Linked DNA regions of Methylobacterium currus. The protein of the gene in region 1 binds, or shares a complex with, the protein of each later gene. Links are inferred from orthologs where the notes say so. Each region holds a gene or a part of one and is shown in the gene's direction. Other genes may lie near its edges.

Region 1 (7,529 bases):
CTACGCCACCCACCTGCTCGGGAAACGGGCGGTGGAGACGATCGCGGCCTCGGCGAAGGCCGGGCGGCCGTTCTTCCTCAGCCTGCACTTCAACGCGCCGCACTGGCCGTGGGAGACGCCCGACGACGAGGCCGAGTCGCGCCGCATCGCGGGCGGCAACCTGCGCCACTTCGACGGCGGCACCCAAGACACCTACCGGCGCATCGTCGCCGAGATGGACACCCAGATCGGCCGCGTCCTCCACGCCCTGGAGGCGAACGGCGTCGCCGAGGACACGATCGTGGTGTTCACGAGCGACAATGGCGGCGAGCGCTTCTCCGACACCTGGCCCTTCACCGGCCGCAAGACCGAACTTCTGGAAGGGGGCCTGCGAATCCCGGCGATCGTGTCGTGGCCGCGGCGGCTGAAGGCGGGTGCGGTCTCGGCCCAGCCGATGATCACCATGGACTGGCTGCCGACGCTGCTCGCCGCTGCCGGCACGGCGCCGGATCCCGCCTACCCGTCCGACGGCATCGACCTCCTGCCGATCCTGACGGGGCAGGCCCCGGAGCGCCCGCGGACCTTCCACTGGCGCTACCGCGCCAACGCGCAGGCGGCGATGCGCGACGGCGACCTCAAGTACCTCAAGATCCGCGACCAGACCTTCCTGTTCGACGTCGTCGCCGACCCGCTGGAGCGGGCGAACCTCAAGGCCCGGCGCCCGGAGGATTTTTCGAGGCTCCAGGCGGCCTGGACCGCCTGGAACGCCACCATGCTGCCGGAGCGGGGGGACAGCTTCTCGGAGACCTATACGGGGGCCCAGCTGGCGGACCACTTCGGGGCGGGGACGCCGGCGGGAAAGTAGGGCTCGGCGCCTGGACGGCGCGTCCTGTCAGAGCAGATCTCAGGAAACCCGCTCGCACCAATATACCTGCGTCCGGTACGGAAACGTCACCTCGTCCCGGCCGGCCAGCTCCGGCGTGCGGTCGATCAGGTCGCGCACGGCTCGCGCCACCCGCGCCCGCTCGGCGTCCGGAAGCGCCGCGATGAAGCTCACCGACAGGGTGCGGTCGAGGATCACCTGCTCCGGGGTTCCTCGATGGCCGTACGGGAAGGTCGCCTCGTGCAGGGGCCCGAACCCCTCGGCTGGAAACAGCCTCCGCCACGCGCCGGTGTGGTAGCGCGGGGCGTCGCCCTCATGGGCGTTCATGATCGTCGTGAGCTCCGCCACCCAGGGCGTGCTCTCGTCGCGGACGTTCCAGACGAGGTCGAGGCGGCCCCCCACCGTCAGCACCCGGCGGATCTCGGCCAGGGCCGCCGGGGTCGAGAACCAGTGGAAGGCCTGGGCGCAGACGAGCGCGTCGAGGCTTGCCTCCGCCAGAGGCATCGCCTCGGCGGAGCCGGCCAAAGCCGTCACGCCGGGGAGTGACGCAGCGAGCCGCGCCCGCATCGCGCCGACCGGCTCGATCGCCGTCACCTCGGCGCCGGTGGCGGCCAGCAGGCCGGTGAACTTGCCGGTGCCGGCGCCGAGATCGGCGACGCTCCGGCCCGGCCCGAGGCGCAAGCCGTCGCGCAGCCAGGCCGTCAGGGCCGCCGGGTAGTCGGGCCGGCCCTTAGCGTAGGTCTCGGCCCCGGCCGCGAAGCCGCTGGCCGCGGCGGGGTGCAGATCGGTCATGATGGCCGTTCCTCGATCAACGAAGCCAACCCTTCAGCCGCCGCACCGCCTCCCGCGCCTCGGCCTCGCCGCCGGCGAAGGACAGGCGCAGGTGGTGGGCGCCGGCCTCGGGATCGAAGTCGAGGCCGGGCGTCGCCGCGACGCCGGCCTCGTCGAGCATCCGGCGGCAGAAGCCGATCGAGTCGTTGGTGAGCCGGGCCACGTCGGCATAGAGGTAGAAGGCGCCGTCGGCCGGGTGCACGTCGCCGAGGCCGAGGCTCGGCAGCTCGCCGAGGAGGAGCGCGCGGGCCCGGGCATAATCGGCCTTCACCGCCTCCAGCTCCTCGGTGGCGTCGAAGGCGGCGAGGGCCGCCACCTGCGATAGGTAGGGCGCCGAGATGTAGAGGTTCTGCGCCAGGCGCTCGATCGGCCGCACCAGGCCTTCCGGCACCACCATCCAGCCGATGCGCCAGCCGGTCATGCAGTAGTATTTCGAGAACGAGTTGATCACGACCGCATCGGGATCGACCGCCAAGGCGGTCGCGGCCGGCACGCCGTAGGTGAGGCCGTGATAGATCTCGTCCGAGATGAAGCGCAGGTTCAGCGACCGGCAGGCCTGCGCCAGGGCGCGCAAGGCCGCCTCGTCGATCATCGTGCCCGACGGGTTGGCGGGGCTCATCACCAGGAGGCCGGAGAGCGGCGCGCTCGCGTGCGCAGCCCGAAGGCTCGCGGCGGTCGGGACGAAGCCGTCCTCGGCGCGCAAGGTCAGCCCCACCGGCTCGAGGTCGACGGCCTGGAGCACCGAGCGGTAGGCCGGGTAGCCCGGCGCCGCGATGGCGACGCGCCCGCCGGCATCGAACAGGCTCAGGAAGGCGAGCACGAAGCCCGCCGAGGAGCCGGTGGTGACCACGACCCGCTCCGGCGCCACCGCCACGCCGTAGGCCTCGGCGTAGTGGCGGGCGATGCGCTCGCGCAAGGGGGCGATGCCGAGCGCCTCGGTATAGGGGATGCGGCCCGAGGCCAGCGCGTCTTGCGCCGCCGCGATGGCCGGACGGGGGGCGGGCGCCGAGGGCTGGCCCACCTCCATATGCACCACGCTGCCGCCCTGCCGCTCCCGCCGCGCCGCGGCGGCGAGCACGTCCATCGCCAGGAAGGGCGCGACGCGGGCGGCGCGGCGGGAGACGAGGGAAGGAGAATCGGACATGATGGGCCTTGGAGCGTTCTTTCAGGTCACGGGCGCGGGTGCGCCCCCGCACATAGCGGGATTTGCCGGCAATTGCGCCCCGCCACCGGCGCAAGCGTGATTTGACAAGCCTGCCGCGAAACCGCCTAACCGGCGGCTCAAGGAGCGCGCCAGGATTGTGCGCCACCGACCGTGAACGACCCCGATGAGGACGACGATGCTGCTCCTGCCCCGCCTTCTGCCCGCCCTTGCGCTCGCGGGCCTCGTCGCCACGGCCGCGCCGACCCGGGCGCAGGCGCCGACGACCACGCCGGCGGCTCCGGGCACGGCGGCGCAAAGTCCCGCGACCTCGGGCGCGATGACCGACGCCCAGCGCCAGGCGATCGAGAGCGTGGTGCGCGACTACCTGCTGAAGAACCCGGAGGTGCTGCAGGAGGCGATGGCCGAGCTGGAGAAGCGCCAGCAGGAGGCCCAGAAGGTCGCCCAGGCCAGTGCCCTCAAGGAAACCCGCGACACCCTGCACAACTCGCCGCACGGCTTCGTCGCCGGCAACCCGAACGGCGACGTCACCCTGGTCGAGTTCTTCGATTACAATTGCGGCTACTGCAAGCGGGCGCTCACCGACCTGCAGACCCTGATCAAGGGTGATCCTAAGCTGAAGGTCGTCCTGCGCGACTTCCCCGTGCTCGGGCCCGACTCGCTCGAGGCCAGCAAGGTGGCGCTCGCCGCCAAGCAGCAGCTCAAGGGCGACAAGCTGTTCGACTACCACACCCGCCTGCTCGAGAGCCGCGGCCGGGTGAACGGCGAGCGGGCGATCGCGGTGGCCAAGGAGATGGGCCTCGACATCGCCAAGCTCCAGAAGGACATGCAGGCCCCCGACATCCAGGCGGCGCTGCAGGAGAATGTGGGCTTGGGCGACAAGCTCGGCCTGTCGGGCACCCCGGCCTTCATCATCGGCGACGAGATCATCCCGGGCGCCGTCGGTGTCGACCCGATCCGCAAGACGGTGGCCGGCGTGCGCCAGTGCGGCCACGCCACCTGCTGAGCCTCGACGCCTTCGCCCGTCGCGACCGGCGCCCCTATCGCGGGCCGGCCGCATGGTCTATGAGGCCCGCCGATCGCCCGCCGGATCGCATGACGCCCCCGCGTCGTCCGGGACACGGGTCCCGGCGGGTCAACCCCCGCCCTCAACACGATTGCCGAAGACCCGCCGTGCCCTCCAACAACAAGCCTGATCCCTTCGACCCCGAGCTCGTGCGCGAGCTGGCGACCCTGATCGCCGAGACCGATCTCAGCGAGATCGAGGTCGAGAAGGGCGACCTGCGCATCCGCGTCGCCCGCGAGCGCGCCGTGCAGCAGGTGCAGGTCCCGGTGGCGGCCGCCGTCGCCCCGCCCCTGCCCGCCGCCGCGATTCCCGCCGCCGCGCCGGTGCCCGCCGCCGACGCCGACCCGAAGGCGCTCGCCGCCCATCCGGGCGCGGTGCTCTCGCCGATGGTCGGCACCGCCTACCGCAAGCCCTCGCCGGACGCCAAGACCTTCGTCGAGGTCGGCTCGCGGGTCGAGAGCGGCGCCCGGGTGCTGCTCGTCGAGGCGATGAAGACCTTCAACGACATCGTGGCGCCGCGCGCCGGCACCGTCACGGCGATCTTCATCGAGGACGGTCAGCCGGTCGAGTTCGGCGAGCCCCTCCTGCTGATCGAGTGACCTTAGGGGCCCCATGTTCGACAAGATCCTGATCGCGAACCGGGGCGAGATCGCGCTCCGGATCCTGCGGGCCGCCAAGGAGCTCGGCATCGCGACGGTGGCGGTGCACTCCACCGCCGACGCCGACGCCATGCATGTGCGGCTCGCCGACGAGAGCGTCTGCATCGGCCCGCCGCCGGCCCGCGACAGCTACCTCAACATCCCGTCGATCATCGCCGCCTGCGAGATCACCGGCGCCGACGCGGTGCACCCGGGCTACGGCTTCCTGTCGGAGAATGCCCGCTTCGCCGAGGTGCTGGGCCATCACGGCATCGGCTTCATCGGCCCCAAGGCCGAGCACATCCGGGTGATGGGCGACAAGATCGAGGCCAAGCGCACGGCCAAGCGCCTCGGCATCCCGTGCGTGCCGGGTTCCGAGGGCGGCGTCACCGAGATCGACGAGGCCAAGCGGGTCGCGGCCGATATCGGCTACCCGGTGCTGATCAAGGCCGCCTCCGGCGGCGGCGGCCGCGGCATGAAGGTCGCCCGCAGCGAGGCCGACCTCGAATCCGCCCTGATGACCGCCCGCACCGAGGCCAAGGCGGCCTTCGGCGACGACGCGGTCTACATCGAAAAATATCTCGAGAAGCCGCGCCACATCGAGGTGCAGGTGCTCGGCGACGGCCGCGGCAACGCCATCCACCTCGCCGAGCGCGACTGCTCGCTCCAGCGCCGGCACCAGAAGGTCTGGGAGGAAGGCCCCTCCCCGGCCCTCAACGCCGAGATGCGCGAGCAGATCGGCGGCACCGTCGCCCGGGCGATGCAGGAGCTGGGCTATAGCGGCGCCGGCACGATCGAGTTCCTCTACGAGGACGGGCAGTTCTACTTCATCGAGATGAACACTCGAATTCAGGTGGAGCACCCTGTTACCGAGATGATCACCGGGATCGACCTCGTCAACGAGCAGATCCGGGTGGCGGCGGGCGCGCCCCTGTCGGTGCGCCAGGAGGACGTGCGGGTCGAGGGCCACGCCATCGAGTGCCGCATCAACGCCGAGCACCCCTCCACCTTCCGGCCCTCGCCCGGCACCATCACCTACTTCCACCCGCCCGGGGGCCTCGGCGTGCGGGTCGATTCGGCGGCCTTCCAGGGCTACCGCATCCCGCCGCACTACGACTCGCTGATGGGCAAGCTCATCGTCCACGGCCGCACCCGCAACGAGTGCCTGATGCGGCTGCGCCGGGCGCTCGACGAGTTCGTGGTCGCGGGCGTCGACACGACCCTGCCGCTGTTCCGCACCCTGGTGCGCAACGCCGACATCCAGAACGGCCTCTACGACATCCACTGGCTCGAGGAATTCCTCAAGACCGGCGGGCTCGAGATCGGCTGACGCCCGCGCAGGCGGCTGGACCGTCGCAAGGGGCGCCGCGTGGCGCCCCTTTGCATGTCCGGACGCGCTTGTCCGGGTGCGGCACCGCAGCAATCGATCGGGCGCGATATTTTTGGAAGCGGCGCGGAACAGCGCGGCTTCCCAAGGGTTCTCTCGGCAACAGCGGCAAGGACAGGTCGGTCAGGCATTGCGTCAGGCAGCTGACGGGACCGATCGAGGCCGCGACAATTCCAACCACAACCGAGAGAGATCTGACGATGCGCGTGCTCAAGCTCGCCGCCGTGGCCGCCCTCCTGGCCACTCCCGCCCTCGCCCAGACCCCTGGCTATGATGCTCCGGCCTCTCGGGGCCCGGTCGCCCCGGTCGTCGACCCGCTCACCACCGGCACCGTGGTCGCCCCCGTCCCGGCCGGTCCGGGCCCGGTCGGCGGCGTCGGTCAGTCGACCTACGAGACCCAGGTCGATTCGGCCAAGGGCGGCAACGCCGCGATGCCGAGCCGCCTGAACCCGAACCTCGGCAACACCGCGGGCGGACCGGCGAACTGAGCCGAGGCGACGCCCTGCGATCGAAACGGTCCGCGGCCCAGAGCCGCGGGCCGTTTCTCGTCGCGGCAGGCCGCGTGCCCTATCTTGGCCAAGGCTCGATCTTTGCCAAGGCTCGGCCATGGGGGAGAAACGCTTCCCCGCCCTGTCCCGCCCGGAACCTCTGTCGATGCACGGCAGCCTGAACGTCGAGATCACCGCCGAGATCCTGCTCAAGGCCTACGCGGCCGGTATCTTCCCGATGGCGGAGGATGCGGATGACCCGACCCTGTACTGGGTCGAGCCGAAGGAGCGGGGCATCCTGCCCCTCGACCGCTTCCATCTCGGCCATCGCCTCGCCCGCACGGTGCGCAACGGCGGCTTCGAGGTGGTGACCGACCGCGACTTCGATGCGGTGATCGAGGGCTGCGCCGCGCCGCGGCGGGACAGCGACCGCACCTGGATCAATGCGCGCATCCGCGCCCTCTACGGCGAATTGTTCGATCTCGGCCATTGCCACACCGTCGAGGTCTATGCCGGCGAGCCCCGCATCCTGGTCGGCGGGCTCTACGGGGTCTCCCTCGGCGCGGCGTTCTTCGGCGAGAGCATGTTCCACGTCGCCCGGGACGCCTCGAAGGTGGCACTGGTGCACCTCGCCGCCCGGCTGAAGCGCGGCGGCTACACCCTGCTCGACGCCCAGTTCGTCACCAGCCACCTCGCCCAGTTCGGGGCCGAGGAGGTGCCGCGCCACGTCTACAAGGCGATGCTGCGCGCCGCGATCGACCGGCCGGCGCAGTGGGACAGCGCGCCGCTCACCGGGTCCGAGGCGGTCGCGGCCCTCGGCCTGACCTGACCGCATCGGGCCACCCTCGGCAAGTCGAAGACCCGGGAATATCAAGCAGTTCCGATTGCCGGATCTTCCCGCGCAAAGTCTCCCCGGCTTCTCCGATTGTTGCCATGAGGTCACGACCAGCGAGGTTCGGGCGCCAACTCTGCCTCAGAACTGCCCGATCGGGCAATGCCCTGTCAGGCGGGATTGCGGCGGAACGGTGAAGCTCGCTATCTCTCCTACCCAGGTTGGCGCCGGGCAGCGCCACAACAGCGAGTTGGGTGGGGGAA
Region 2 (2,845 bases), 2.7 Mb from region 1 along the record:
TCCACCCGCCTCGCCGACACCTTCGCCCGCTGCCGCGCGGAGAACCGCGCCGCCCTCGTCACCTACGTGATGGCGGGCGATCCCGATGCCGAGACCTCGCTCCGGGTGCTGCGCGCCCTGCCGGAGGCCGGAGCCGACATCGTGGAGTTCGGCCTGCCCTTCACCGACCCGATGGCGGACGGTCCGGCGATCCAGGCGGCGGGCCTGCGGGCGCTGAAAGGCGGGCAGACGCTCGCCGGCACCCTGGACCTGGTGCGCCGCTTCCGGGAGGAGAACGCCGCCACGCCCGTGATCCTGATGGGGTACTACAACCCGATCTACATCTACGGCGTCGCCCGCTTCCTCGACGAGGCCAAGGCGGCGGGGATCGACGGGCTGATCGTGGTCGACCTGCCGCCGGAGGAGGACGACGAACTCTGCCTGCCGACGATCGCGGCCGGCCTCGCCTTCGTCCGGCTCGCCACGCCCACGACCGACGAGGCGCGCCTGCCGGCGGTGCTCGCGAACACCGCGGGCTTCGTCTACTACGTGTCGATCACCGGCATCACCGGCACGGCGACCCCGGATTTCGGCGTCGTGGCCGGCGCCGTCGAGCGCATCCGCCGCCACACCGACCTGCCGGTGGTGGTGGGATTCGGCGTCAAGACCGGGGCGCACGCCGCGGCGCTGGCCCGCGCCGCCGACGGCGTGGTGGTGGGCTCGGCGATCGTCGCTTCCCTCGCCGGCTCCCTCGACGGCGAAGGCCGGGCCCAGGCCGGATTGGTCGAGGCGGTGACGAGCCTCGTGCGCGAGCTTGCCGCCGGCGTGCGCGCCCGCTGAGCACCATCCCCATATCCGCTGATACGAACCCGACGGCCGAGGAGCGATCATGGTCGAGGCGATGAACTGGATCTCCGAGGTCGTGCGCCCGAAGATCAAGACGCTGTTCAAGCGCGAGACGCCGGAGAACCTCTGGGTGAAGTGCCCGGAGACCGGCCAGATGGTGTTCCACAAGGAGGTGGAGGCCAATGGCTGGGTGATTCCGGGCTCGGAGCACCATCTGCGCATCACCGCGCAGCAGCGCCTGAAGCTGATGTTCGACCAGGGCACCTGGCTCGACGTGCCGCTGCCCGAGGTGGCGGCCGATCCCCTCAAGTTCCGCGACGAGAAGCGCTACGTCGACCGGCTCAAGGACGCCCGCGCCAAGACCGGCATGACCGACGCGTTCAAGGTCGGCTTCGGGCGCGTCTCGGGCCTGCCGATGACCCTGGCGGTGCAGGATTTCGGCTTCATGGGCGGCTCGCTCGGCATGGCGGCCGGCGAGGCCTTCGTGCGCGGCGCCGAGACGGCGCTCGAGAAGCGCACCCCCTACGTGCTGTTCGCGGCCTCCGGCGGGGCGCGGATGCAGGAGGGTATCCTGTCCTTGATGCAGATGCCCCGCACCACCGTGGCGGTGCGCCGGCTCAACAGCGCCCGCCTGCCCTACATCGTGGTGCTGACCAACCCGACCACCGGCGGCGTCACCGCCTCCTACGCGATGCTGGGCGACGTGCACCTCGCCGAGCCCGGGGCGCTCATCGGCTTTGCCGGCCCGCGGGTGATCGAGCAGACCATCCGCGAGAAGCTGCCCGACGGCTTCCAGCGCGCCGAGTACCTGAAGGAGCACGGCATGGTCGACCAGGTCGTGCACCGGCGCGACCTGAAGGGCACGATCGCGCGCCTGTGCGGGCTGCTGATGCAGGTGCCGGCCGAGAGCGCGGCAGCGCAGGCCGAGGCCAGGGCGGAGGCGAAGCCGGACGCCAAGCCTGACACCAAGGCCGACGCCAAGCCCGTGCCGGCGTGAGGCGCCGGGCAGGCCCGTCCCGATCGCTCGTCGGGCCTGCGGACTTGGTCCCGACTTCGTCGGGCTTGCCGGCTTGGTCCCGACTTCGTCGGGCTTGCGGGCCCGCCCCGCCTCTGATCCTCTCTCGCGCCCCGCCGCCCGACCGGCGGGAAGCCAGGTCGAGCCCCCGCGAGAACGCCGATGGAATCCTCCGACGCCCTGATGGCGCGCTTCCTCGCCCTGCACCCGCGCACCATCGACCTGTCCCTCGGCCGGATCGAACGCCTGCTCGCGGCCCTGGGCCATCCGGAGCGGCGCCTGCCGCCGGTGATCCACGTGGCGGGGACGAACGGCAAGGGCTCGACCATCGCCACCATGCGGGCGATCCTGGAGGCCGGCGGCCTCTCGGCGCATGTCTACACCTCGCCCCATCTGGTGCGGTTCCACGAGCGCATCCGCCTCGGCGCCGTCGGCGGCGGCCGCTTCGTGCCGGAGGACCGGCTGGCGGAGGCCTTCGCCCGCTGCGAGGCGGTGAATGCCGGCGCACCGATCACGGTGTTCGAGATCACCACCGCGGCGGCCCTGCTGCTGTTCTCCGAGGCGCCCGCCGACGTGCTGCTGCTCGAGGTGGGCCTGGGCGGCCGGGTCGACGCCACCAACGTCATCGACCGGCCGGCCTGCGCCGTGGTGACGCCGATCGGCCGCGACCACGCCGAATATCTCGGCGACACCGTCGAGGCGGTGGCTGGCGAGAAGGCCGGCATCTTCAAGCGCGGCTGCCCCGCGGTGATCGCCCCGCAGGACTACGCCCAGGCCGACGCGGTGCTCTGCGCCCGGGCCGAGGCGATCGGCGCCGGACCGATCTTCGTCGGCAACCAGGATTTCTCCGCCCACGAGGAGCGCGGCCGGCTGGTCTACCAGGACGAGGACGGTCTCCTCGATCTGCCGCGGCCGCGGCTCGCCGGGCGCCACCAGATCGTCAATGCCGGTACGGCGATCGCGGCCTTGCGCGCCGCCGGCTTCGGCGACATCGGCACCGAGGCC

The links.
Region 2: the proteins of accB (region 1) and accD are in contact, whole or in part, in a solved structure (PDB 8UXZ), measured with the Escherichia coli proteins. The link is inferred for Methylobacterium currus from one-to-one orthologs.

Annotation. Positions count from the first base shown.
Region 1 is NZ_CP028843.1:2,335,315-2,342,843, forward strand. Bases 2,830-5,774 are described here. They hold accB (acetyl-CoA carboxylase biotin carboxyl carrier protein), read left to right. Parts: upstream 2,830-4,028; coding sequence 4,029-4,520; downstream 4,521-5,774. Other genes in these bases: DA075_RS11150 (pyridoxal phosphate-dependent aminotransferase), read right to left, coding at 2,830-2,837; DA075_RS11155 (DsbA family protein), read left to right, coding at 3,034-3,861; accC (acetyl-CoA carboxylase biotin carboxylase subunit), read left to right, coding at 4,534-5,774. Outside these bases: DA075_RS11140 (sulfatase family protein), read left to right, coding at 1-844; DA075_RS11145 (class I SAM-dependent methyltransferase), read right to left, coding at 884-1,654; more of DA075_RS11150, read right to left, coding at 1,671-2,829; more of accC, read left to right, coding at 5,775-5,889; DA075_RS11170 (hypothetical protein), read left to right, coding at 6,147-6,434; aat (leucyl/phenylalanyl-tRNA--protein transferase), read left to right, coding at 6,601-7,263. UniProt on the Escherichia coli protein: This protein is a component of the acetyl coenzyme A carboxylase complex; first, biotin carboxylase catalyzes the carboxylation of the carrier protein and then the transcarboxylase transfers the carboxyl group to form malonyl-CoA.
Region 2 is NZ_CP028843.1:5,071,926-5,074,770, forward strand. It holds accD (acetyl-CoA carboxylase, carboxyltransferase subunit beta), read left to right. Parts: upstream 1-868; coding sequence 869-1,822; downstream 1,823-2,845. Other genes in the region: trpA (tryptophan synthase subunit alpha), read left to right, coding at 1-819; DA075_RS23450 (bifunctional folylpolyglutamate synthase/dihydrofolate synthase), read left to right, coding at 2,003-2,845.